Regions from separate parts of the Aminobacter sp. Piv2-1 genome, predicted to be linked through region 1. Evidence: riboswitches for the same ligand, from Rfam matches in the RefSeq annotation. Region 1 holds a riboswitch; the other holds the start of a gene.
The links. Region 1 has a riboswitch for thiamine pyrophosphate ahead of thiC (phosphomethylpyrimidine synthase ThiC). Riboswitches for the same ligand answer to the same signal wherever they lie in the genome.

Region 2: it holds a riboswitch for thiamine pyrophosphate, as region 1 does, so the genes downstream of both, thiB (thiamine ABC transporter substrate binding subunit) here and thiC (phosphomethylpyrimidine synthase ThiC) in region 1, are expected to answer to the same signal.

Annotation. Positions count from the first base shown of each region.
Region 1 covers NZ_JARKMU010000013.1:169,342-174,955, forward strand. The annotation lists gene AmiPiv_RS21715 (3-methyl-2-oxobutanoate dehydrogenase (2-methylpropanoyl-transferring) subunit alpha) at 1-771, opposite strand, end outside; TPP riboswitch at 968-1,085, shown strand; gene thiC (phosphomethylpyrimidine synthase ThiC) at 1,195-3,006, shown strand; gene thiO (glycine oxidase ThiO) at 3,014-4,003, shown strand; gene thiS (sulfur carrier protein ThiS) at 3,987-4,184, shown strand; gene AmiPiv_RS21735 (thiazole synthase) at 4,462-5,235, shown strand; gene AmiPiv_RS21740 (thiamine phosphate synthase) at 5,232-5,614, shown strand, end outside.
Region 2 covers NZ_JARKMU010000006.1:221,997-227,610, forward strand. The annotation lists gene AmiPiv_RS13410 (ABC-F family ATP-binding cassette domain-containing protein) at 1-1,619, opposite strand, end outside; gene AmiPiv_RS13415 (thiamine diphosphokinase) at 1,623-2,267, opposite strand; TPP riboswitch at 2,364-2,484, shown strand; gene thiB (thiamine ABC transporter substrate binding subunit) at 2,530-3,534, shown strand; gene thiP (thiamine/thiamine pyrophosphate ABC transporter permease) at 3,679-5,295, shown strand; partial or broken gene thiQ (thiamine ABC transporter ATP-binding protein) at 5,292-5,614, shown strand, end outside.

The DNA of each region.
Region 1 (5,614 bases):
GCCGCCGCGGGCGATGCCCTGGAAGGTCGAGATCGCCCACTGGTTGTTGACGATGTTGAGAACGACGGGCGCCTTGTAGGTCGAGGCGAAGACGAGCGCGGCATGGAAGTCGCTCTCGGCCGTGGCGCCGTCGCCGACCCAGCCGACCGCGATCTTGGTGTCGCCCTTGATCGCTGATGCCATCGCCCAGCCGACAGCCTGGATGTACTGGGTCGTCAGGTTGCCCGAGATCGAAAAGAAGCCGTGATCCTTAGCCGAATACATGATCGGCAGCTGGCGGCCCTTCAGCGGATCCTTCTCGTTGGAGTAGATCTGGTTCATCATGTCGACCATCGGATAGCCGCCCGCAATCAGCAGGCCGGCCTGGCGATAGGTCGGGAAGTTCATGTCGCCCTTGATCAGCGCCTTGCGGAAGGCACAGCTCACCGCCTCCTCGCCCATGTGCTGCATGTAGAACGAGGTCTTGCCCTGGCGCTGCGCCATCTGCATGCGCGCGTCGAAGGTCCGCAGCGTCATCATGTGGCGCAGGCCTTCGAGTTGTTCCTCGTCGGTCAGCGTGCCGGCCCATGGGCCCACCGCATCGCCTTCGCGGTTGAGCACGCGGATGATCGAATAGGCGAGATCGCGGATCGTCCTGGGGTCGACGTCGACCGGCGGCCGGTCGACCGAACCCGCCTTGGGGATCGGCACGTTGGAAAAGTCGGGCGTTCCGCCCGGCCGCACTTCGGGCTCGGGCACGTGGAACTTGAGCGGCGAGGGATTGTCCGTCACGGATGTTCCTCCTGTCTCCTGCGGGCCGAACGTCCTCCCCGGACACCGCAAGCACCAGACAATTTATGTCAGCGATGCTGACCTATTATCCGATCGTTATCGGAACCGCAATGGGGGTCCCGACATCTGTGACTTTGGCATTCTCTCGGCCTCTGCGAAAGGCCGTTGACAGCACGTAGGTTCCGCCTCCATGCTTAAGGCTCACCAGGGGGGTCCCGACAAGGGGCTGAGATTCTGCTGGCTTCGCGCAGCGCAGTGACCCGTTGAACCTGATCCAGTTCATACTGGCGTAGGGACGGTGCGAGGCGCAGCAAGCCGGTTGTCCGGCTCAGGCATTCGGGCCCATCCATGCCCGAGGTCCCCAGGCTAAACCTCTCCTCCTCCTCATCGCATGGACTGGGTCTCCAACTAGGAGGCTCACTCATGAATGCCCACACCCCGACCGTCACCGTTGGCGAACTTCCCGCGTCGCGAAAAGTCTACAAACCAGGCAAGCTCCACCCTAGCATCCGCGTGCCGATGCGCGAGATTTCGGTCCATCCGAGCGCCGGCGAGCCGCCCGTCACGGTCTACGATTCGTCCGGCCCCTACACCGACACGTCGGTGAAGACGGACATCGAGCGCGGCCTGCCCCGGCTGCGCGAGGACTGGATCCTCGCCCGCGGCGACGTCGAGCGCTATGAGGGCCGCGCGGTCAAGGACGAGGACAACGGCTTCGTCTCGGCCGAGCGCCTGACGCCGGAATTCCCGGTGCGCAACGCACCGCTGCGCGCCACGGGCGGCCGCGCCGTCACCCAGCTCGCCTATGCCCGCGCCGGCATCGTCACGCCCGAGATGGAGTTCGTCGCCATCCGCGAAAACCTCGGCCGCGAGCAAGTGCGCGCGAAGCTTGCCCGCGATGGCGAGAGCTTCGGCGCCGCCATCCCCGATTTCGTCACGCCCGAATTCGTCCGCGACGAGGTCGCCCGCGGCCGCGCCATCATCCCCTCAAACATCAACCACCCCGAGAGCGAGCCGATGATCATCGGCCGCAACTTCCTGGTGAAGATCAACGCCAATATCGGCAACTCGGCCGTCACCTCGTCGATGGCCGAGGAGGTCGAGAAGATGGTGTGGGCGACGCGCTGGGGCGGTGACACCGTGATGGACCTGTCCACCGGCCGCAACATCCACAACATCCGCGACTGGATCATCCGCAACTCGCCGGTGCCGATCGGCACGGTGCCGCTCTACCAGGCGCTGGAGAAGGTCGGCGGCATCGCCGAGAACCTGACCTGGGAAGTGTTCCGCGACACCCTCATCGAGCAGGCCGAACAGGGCGTCGACTACTTCACCATCCATGCCGGCGTGCGCCTGGCCTACATCCACCTGACCGTCGACCGTGTCACCGGCATCGTCTCGCGCGGCGGCTCGATCATGGCCAAGTGGTGCCTGCATCACCACAAGGAGAGCTTCCTCTACGAGCATTTCGACGAGATCTGCGACATCTGCCGGACCTATGACGTCGCCTTCTCGCTCGGCGATGGCCTGCGCCCCGGCTCGATCGCCGACGCCAACGACGCCGCCCAATTCGCCGAGTTGGAGACGCTGGGCGAGCTCACCAAGATCGCCTGGGCCAAGGATTGCCAGGTGATGATCGAGGGCCCCGGCCACGTGCCGATGCACAAGATCAAGGAGAACATGGACAAGCAGCTGGAGGTGTGCGGCGAAGCGCCCTTCTACACGCTTGGGCCGCTCACCACCGACATCGCGCCGGGCTACGACCACATCACGAGCGGAATCGGTGCGGCCATGATCGGCTGGTTCGGCACGGCCATGCTCTGCTACGTCACGCCCAAGGAGCATCTCGGCCTGCCCGACCGCGACGACGTCAAGGTGGGTGTCATCACCTACAAGATCGCGGCCCACGCTGCCGACCTGGCAAAAGGCCATCCGGCCGCCAAGGTCAGGGACGACGCGCTGTCGCGGGCGCGCTTCGAGTTCCGCTGGGAGGACCAGTTCAACCTCTCGCTCGACCCTGAGACGGCGCGCTCTTACCACGACCAGACCTTGCCCAAGGAAGCTCACAAGGTGGCGCATTTCTGCTCGATGTGCGGCCCGAAATTCTGCTCGATGCGGATCTCCCACGACATCCGCGCCGAGGCCCAGAAGGAGGGGCTTGCGGCGATGGCGGCGAAGTACCGCGACGGCGGCGACCTCTATATGCCGGTCGAGAACGCCGAGCCGGCGGAGTGAGCCAGCCATGAAGGTGCTGATCCGCGGTGCGGGCGTCGCCGGGCTGACGCTCGCGCTTGAGCTGGCGACCCGCGGCGCCGATGTGACCGTGGTCGACACCAGACGGCAGATCGCCGGCAATGCCTCGTGGCAGGCCGGCGGCATGCTGGCGCCATGGTGCGAGCGCGAGAGTGCCGAGGAGGCCGTGCTTTCGCTCGGCAGCAAGGCCGCCGACTGGTGGTCGGCGGCACTGCCCGGGCAGGTCATGCGCAACGGCACGCTGGTCGTGGCGCCTGCCCGCGACGCGCGCGAGCTCGACCGCTTCGGCTGTCGCACGTCAGGCTTTCGGCCCATCGACGCCGAGGCCATCGCCACACTCGAGCCCGACCTCGAGGGGCGCTTCGGCCGCGCGCTGTTCTTTGCCGAAGAAGCACATCTCGACCCGCGCAAGGCACTGCTCGGGCTGCAGGAGAAGCTCGTGGGGATGGGCGTGCGCTTCGAGTTCGGCTACGGCACCGTGCAGGCGCCCGGCAGGGCGGAGGTCGAGGCCGACTGCACCGGCATGGCCGGCGCACGGCCGGGCTTGCGCGGCGTGCGTGGCGAGATGCTGATCCTCAGAACCCGTGACGTGTCGTTGGCCCGGCCGGTGCGGCTGCTGCATCCGCGCATCCCGGTCTATGTCGTGCCGCGCGCGGACAACCTGTTCATGGTCGGCGCGACCATGATCGAGAGCGCCGACGCGGGGCCGATCACCGCGCGCTCGGTGATGGAACTGCTCAACGCTGCCTACGCGCTGCACCCAGCCTTTGGCGAGGCCGAGTTGGTCGAGACGGGTGTCGGCGTCCGGCCGGCCTTCGCCGACAACCTGCCGCGCGTCGAGCGCGATGGGAACACGATCCGCATCAACGGCCTCTACCGCCACGGCTTCCTGCTCGCCCCCGCCATGGCACGGCAGGCAGCCGACATGATCCTGGACAATCCGACAGCCAGGGAGCTCATCCATGAAGCTCACCGTTAACGGCGAAAGCCACGAGGTGGCCGCGCCCACGCTCGGGGCGCTGCTCGCCGAGCTCGACTACGAGGGCAGCTGGCTGGCAACAGCACTGAACGGCGAGGTCGTGCCGGCGCGAGAACGCGACGACTGTGCGCTTGCGGAGGGCGACCGGGTCGAGATCCTGTCGCCGATGAAGGGAGGGTGAGCGATGCAAAGGGTACCCCCACCCCTAACCCCTCCCCACAAGGGGGAGGGGAACGCCGATCGCCAGCGCTCGGGCCTTCAGCGCCTCAGTCTTAGCCTCCATCGCCTCGTTCTTCGGCCCTCGACGTCCCGTCCGATGGAGCGTGCATGGCCGCTGACAGGCCGGACGCAGGCAAAGTCCCCCTCCCCCTTGTGGGGAGGGGTTAGGGGTGGGGGTAACCCAGCCTCGACCTCGCAATCGGCCTCGTCCTCCCAACCGACACCGAGGAGCTGACACCATGCTCGAACTATACGGACAACAGGTCTCCTCCCGCCTGCTTCTCGGCACAGCGCTCTACCCCTCGCCCGCTATCATGGCCGAGGCGATACGAGCATCGGGGGTCGACATCGTCACCGTGTCGCTGCGCCGCGAGACTTCGGGCGGCAAGGCGGGCGGGCAGTTCTGGTCGCTGATCCAGGAACTCGGCGTGCGCGTGCTGCCCAACACCGCCGGCTGCCATTCGGTCAAGGAAGCGGTGACGACGGCGAAGATGGCGCGCGAGGTGTTCGGCACCAACTGGATCAAGCTCGAGGTGATCGGCAACCACGACACGCTACAGCCCGACGTGTTCGGGCTGGTCGAGGCGGCGAGGATCCTGTCTGCAGACGGCTTCGAAGTGTTCCCCTACACGACCGACGATCTCGTCGTGGCCGGGCGGCTGCTCGATGCCGGCTGCAAGGTGCTGATGCCGTGGTGCGCGCCGATCGGCTCGGCCCGCGGCCCGCAGAACCTCGACGCGCTGCGCAGCCTGCGCGGCCACTTCCCCGGCGTGCCGCTGATCGTCGACGCCGGCATCGGCCGCCCCTCGCACGCAGCGACCGTGATGGAGCTCGGCTACGACGCCGTGCTGCTCAACACCGCCGTCGCCAAGGCAGGCAACCCCGTCGCCATGGCGTCCGCCTTCGGCAAAGCGGTCGAGGCCGGGCGGCAGGCATTCCTGGCCGGCCCGCTCGAACCGCGCGACATGGCAGTCCCCTCCACCCCCGTCATCGGCATGGCAGCATTTTCATGAAGCTCGACCCTTTCTACCTCATCGTCGAATCCGCCGCCTGGATCGAGCGCCTGGTGCCTCTGGGCGTGAAGCTGGTGCAGCTGCGCATCAAGGACATGGGCGAGGCCGGCCTGCGCCGCGAAATCCGTGCGGCGAAGGCCGTCTGCGAGCGCCACGGCTGCCGGCTCATCGTCAACGACTACTGGCGCCTCGCCATCGACGGGGGCTGCGACTTCGTCCATCTCGGCCAGGAGGATCTGGCGGAAGCCGACGTGACGGCGATCCGCCGCGCGGGTCTAAAGCTCGGCCTCAGCACGCACGACGACAACGAACTCGAGACAGCTCTTGCCACGGAGCCCGACTACGTCGCGCTCGGTCCCGTCTACCCGACCATACTCAA
Region 2 (5,614 bases), on a different contig from region 1:
AAATTGTCGAGCGCGAACTTCTGCTTGAAGGAAAGCTTCCTGGCCGCTGCCTTGGGGGCGTCCGCCGCCGGCCGGGAGCCGCCCGACGGCTCGGCATTCGGCTTGCGCGCCTTGCGGTCCTCGAGCCTGGCCACGCCGCGCTGCGCCAGCATGTCGGAATAGCCGCCGGCATATTCGACCCATTTGCCGTCGCCGTCGGGCGCGATGATGCTGGTGACCGTGCGGTCGAGGAAATCGCGGTCGTGGCTGACCAGGATGACGGTGCCGGCGAAACCCGCGACCAGTTCCTGCAGCAGTTCCAGCGTCTCCATGTCGAGGTCGTTGGTCGGTTCGTCGAGCACCAAAAGATTGGCCGGACGCGCCAGGACGCGTGCCAGGATCAGCCGGGCGCGCTCGCCGCCGGAAAGCTCGCGCACCGGCGTGCGCGCCTGCTCGGGCTTGAACAGGAAGTCCTTCATGTAGGAGACGACGTGGCGCTGCTCGCCGTTGATGACGAGGTTCTCGCCGCGCCCGTCGGTGAGGTAGCTCGTGAGCGTCTCGTTCGGGTCGACCGCCTCGCGCTTCTGGTCGAGGGTCGCGATCTCCAGGTTGACGCCGAGCCGCACGCTGCCGGCATCTGGTTCGAGTTCGCCGGTCAGCATCTTGAGCAGCGTCGTCTTGCCGGCGCCGTTGGGACCGACGAGGCCGACGCGGTCGCCACGCTGGATGCGGGTCGAGAAGCCCTTGACGACAGTCAGCTCGCCGAAGCTCTTGTCGATGCTCTTCGCTTCGATGACCAGCTTGCCGGATTCGGCCGCGTCGCTCGCCACCATGGTCGCCACACCTTCGGCGCCGCGATGGCTGCGGAAGCGCTGGCGCATCGATTGCAGCTCGCCGAGGCGGCGCATGTTGCGCTTGCGGCGCGCGGTTACGCCGTAGCGCAGCCAGTGTTCCTCGCGCACGATCTGGCGGCCGAGCTTGTGCTGCTCGCGCTCCTCCTCCTCGAGGATCTGGTCGCGCCATTCCTCGAAATGGGCGAAGCCGCGGTCGAGCCGGCGCGTCTGGCCGCGATCGAGCCAGACCGTGTTGCGGCTGACGCGTTCGAGGAAGCGGCGGTCGTGCGAGATCAGGATCAGCGCCGACGAGGTGCGGATGAGTTCTTCTTCCAGCCATTCGATGACAGAGAGGTCGAGATGGTTGGTCGGCTCGTCGAGCAGCACGATGTCCGGCTCCGGCGCCATGACGCGGGCGAGTGCCGCGCGGCGTGCCTCGCCGCCGGAAAGGTCGCCGGGCCGCTCCTCGCCGGTCAGCCCGAGATGGTCGAGCAGATAGGTGGCGCGATGCGGATCGTCGGCCGGCCCCAAGCCCGCCTCGACATAGGCGCGGACGCTGGCAAAATCGTCCATGTCGGGCGCCTGCGGCAGATAGCGGATCGTCGCCGAAGGCTGGCGGAACACCTCGCCGTCGGTCGGCTCGACCAGGCCTGCGGCGATCTTGAGCAGCGTCGACTTGCCCGAACCGTTGCGGCCGACAAGCGCGATCTTGTCGCCGGCCGAGGCGGAGAGCGTCGCTCCGTCGAGCAGCGGCACGCCGCCGAAGGTCAGCCTGACGGCGTCGAGATTAAGAAGCGGAGGCGCCATTTTTCAGAATTCCGAGGCAGGAAAGGGATGTGCGAGAAGCAAGGCGCGGCCGCCGGCCAGCGATATGCTGAGCCGCCCGCGAACTTCGTTCGACAAGGTCAGCGAGGAACCGAACGGCACCTCGACCTTGTCAAGAGGCCATTTGGCGCCCTCCTCGGAGAGGCCGGAGAGCGCGGAGAAGGCCAGCACCGAAAACAGCGTGCCGGCGTCATAGTCGAAGTCGGCAGCACCAGGGAGCAGAGGCACGCCCTCCTGGCGGCCGCTGGTGAGCAGCACCTCGGTGCCGGCTTCGGCAAGGCGAAGCCCCAACGCGAGATGGAGAAAGGCATGGTCGGCGCGCGGGCCGCCAAAGGCGCCGGCGAGAACGAGCGAGGTGGCGCCACGATCAAGCGCCGCGGCGATGGCCAACTCGCCGTCGGTCTTGTCCTTGTCGGCGGGAAAGGTCTCGCGCGGCAGGCCGGCCAGGCCGGGATCCAGGTCGGCCGGCACGGAATCGAAGTCGCCCAGCCAGAGTTCGGGGACGAGGTCGAGCGCGGCTGCGTGGCGGATACCGGAATCGGCCGCGATCACGCGGCTGCCCGCGACCTGGCGATCGAGGCGCGGCGTGCGGAAAACCTCGCCGCCGAGAAGGATGGTAAACCGGCTCATGCGAGGCCATTACCAGCCCGGCAGCCGAAACGGAAGGCCGCCGCGCGCGCCTGAAACTTGCGCTTGCACCGCCCCTTCGCCGGCTCTATTTCTTGGATCGCTCTAACGGGGTGCCTGTCGCGCGCAAGCGGGCCGGCTGAGAGGCTGGGAGAATTCCCGCCAACCCGCTGAACCTGATCCGGTTTGTACCGGCGGAGGGATTAGATGCTTCGGACGCCCCGGCGCTTCAAATTCCCTTTCAACCCTAATGAAGGAGGCGCCGATGCGCTCGCTGACCCTGTCGCTGACATCCGCCCTGGCGCTTGCCGCCGCTGCACTCCCCGCAGCGGCCGACGGCAAGCTCACCATCTACACCTATGAGAGCTTCACCGCCGAATGGGGCCCCGGCCCGCAGGTGAAGAAGGCTTTCGAGGCCGAATGCGCCTGCGCGGTCGATTTCGTCTCGGTGGCCGACGGCGTGGCGCTGCTCAACCGCGTCAAGCTCGAAGGTGCTGCGACTAAGGCCGACATCGTGCTCGGCCTCGACACCAACCTGACCGCCGAGGCCAAGGCCACCGGCCTGTTCGTGCCGCACGCCGCAGCGGGCAACGACATCAAGGTCCCCGGCGACTGGAAGGACGACACCTTCGTGCCCTACGACTACGGCTACTTCGCCGTCGTCTACGACACCGAGAAGCTGAAGAACCCGCCCAGGAGCCTGAAGGAACTGGTCGAGGGCAATCCCGAGGAAAAGATCGCCATCCAGGATCCGCGCACCTCGACGCCGGGCCTCGGCCTGCTGCTCTGGGTCAAGTCGGTCTATGGCGACAAGGCACCCGAAGCCTGGGCCAAGCTCAAGGGCCGCGTGCTGACCGTCACCCCGGGCTGGAGCGAGGCCTATGGCCTGTTCACCAAAGGCGAGGCGCCGATGGTGCTGTCCTACACGACTTCGCCCGCCTACCACATGGTCGCCGAGAACACCGAGCGCTACCAGGCCGCATCCTTCGAGGAAGGCCACTATCTGCAGATCGAGGTCGCCGGCATAACCACCACGGGCGCCAAGAACCCGCTGTCGGAGAAGTTCATGGCCTTCATGACCGGCCCCGGCTTCCAGAACACCATCCCCGAGACCAACTGGATGCTGCCGGCCGGCAAGACCGACAAGCCGCTCAACCCCGCCTTCGACAGACTGGTGAAGCCGTCGAAGACGCTCATCTTCAGCGCCGACGAGGTCGCCGCCAACCGCAAGGCCTGGGTCGACGAGTGGCTCGGCGTGATGAGCAAGTAAGACCATTGCTGAGATGATCGTGCCGCCCCTCATCCGCCTGCCGGCACCTTCTCCCCGTGAACGGGGAGAAGGGACAAGCGGCAACACCGACGCCCCCCTCTCCCCGTTCACGGGGAGAGGGTAGGGGTGAGGGGCAGCGCAGCCTTGACCAAATCCCCCACCGACCCCCGCATCGCCGCAGGCATCCTCGCGCTGGCGGCCATCGGCCTGCTGATCGGCGGTGCCTTCGCAGGCCTTGGGATCGAAGCCTGGCGCAACCCCGAAGGCGCCTATGCAGCCTTCGATTCCTATCTCTTTCGTATCGCCCGCTTCACGCTGTGGCAGGCCCTGCTGTCGATGCTGCTTTCGGTCGCCCCGGCGATTCTGGTTGCCCGTGCCCTGTCGCGACATCCCGAATTTCCCGGCCGCGGGCTGATCCTGCGCCTGTTCGCCGTGCCGCTGGCATTGCCGGCGATCGTCGCGGCCCTCGGCATCCTGACACTCTACGGCCGCGCCGGCTATTTCGCCGGCTCCCTCGGCGTGCTGGGCGGAGGCACCTGGCCCGGCATCTACGGCCTGTCGGGCATCCTCGTCGCGCATGTCTTCTTCAACCTGCCTCTCGCGACGCGACTGCTGCTCGAAGCCTTGCAGACGGTGCCGGCCGATCAATGGCGGCTGGCGAGCCAGCTCGGCATGGGCGCGCGCGCGAGCTTTCGGCTGATCGAATGGCCGGCGATGCACACGGCCCTGCCCGGCACCGCCGGGCTGGTGTTCATGCTCTGCATCACCTCCTTCACCATCGTACTCACGCTCGGCGGCGGCCCCGCCGCAACCACGCTGGAGGTCGCGATCTACCAGGCGCTGCGCTTCGACTTCGACCCCGCGCGGGCGGTGGCGCTGACGCTGCTGCAGATCGCGCTGACGGCGGCGGTGGTGGCCCTGCTGATGAAGCTCGGGGCCAACACGACGGGCGACGCCAACCTCTCGGTGGCGCGGCGCAATCATGTCGATGCCGGTATCGGCGAGAGGATCATGAACGGCGCCGTCATCCTCGCTGCACTGGTCTTCGTCGGCGGGCCGATGCTGGCCACCATCGCATCCGGACTGGAGGCCGACCTCGCTCGCCTTGCCGCCGAAGCCTCTGTCCGAAGTGCCACGCTGACGAGCCTCGTTTTCGCCTCGCTCTCGGCGACGCTGGCCTGCGCACTTTCCCTCTCGCTGGTCATGGCGCGGCACGTGCTTGCCGCCGCCCGAGCAGGCGACAAGCGACCGCTGATCGAGAAGATGACCGATACCGGCGCCGGCCTCGTCCTGGTGGTGCCGCCGATCGTCGTCGGAGCCGGCTGGTTCGTGCTGGTGCGGCAGGGCGTCGACGTCTTCGCGCTCGCGCCGGTCATGGTCGTGACCGTCAATGCGGTGATGGCTATGCCGTTTGCCGTGCGCGCCATCCGCCCGGCCCACGATGCCGCCGCCGAGCGCCACGAAAGGCTGTGCGCCCAACTGGGCATCGCCGGCTGGAGCCGCCTGCGCCTGATCGACTGGCCGGTGCTGCGGCGGCCGCTCGCCACGGCCTTCGCCTTCGCCGCAGCATTGTCGCTGGGCGACCTCGGCGTGATCGCGCTGTTCGGCAGCGACGCGGTGCAGACCCTGCCCTATCTTCTGCTCGCCCGCATGGGCAGCTACCGCACGGCCGACGCTGCCGGGCTGGCGCTGATGCTCGGGCTGCTGTGCCTGGCACTGATGATGCTCGCCGACCGGCTCGGCAAGGAGACTTCGCGATGACGGCAAGGGGCGAAGCGGTGCGGCTCGACCGGGTGCTGTTCAGCTATGCGGAAACCATGGTGCGTTTCGACGTGGACTTCGCTCCCGGCGAGATCACCGCGATCATGGGACCGAGCGGCGCCGGCAAGTCGACGCTGCTCAATCTGGTGGCCGGCTTCGAGGAGCCACGAGAGGGCCGTGTGCTGATCGGCGGAGCAGACGTGACCATCGCGCCGCCTTCCGGGCGCCCGGTCTCGATGGTGTTCCAGGAGAACAACCTCTTCGCCCATCTCGACGTCGCCAGCAATGTCGGGCTGGGGCGCTCTCCCGCCCTCAAGCT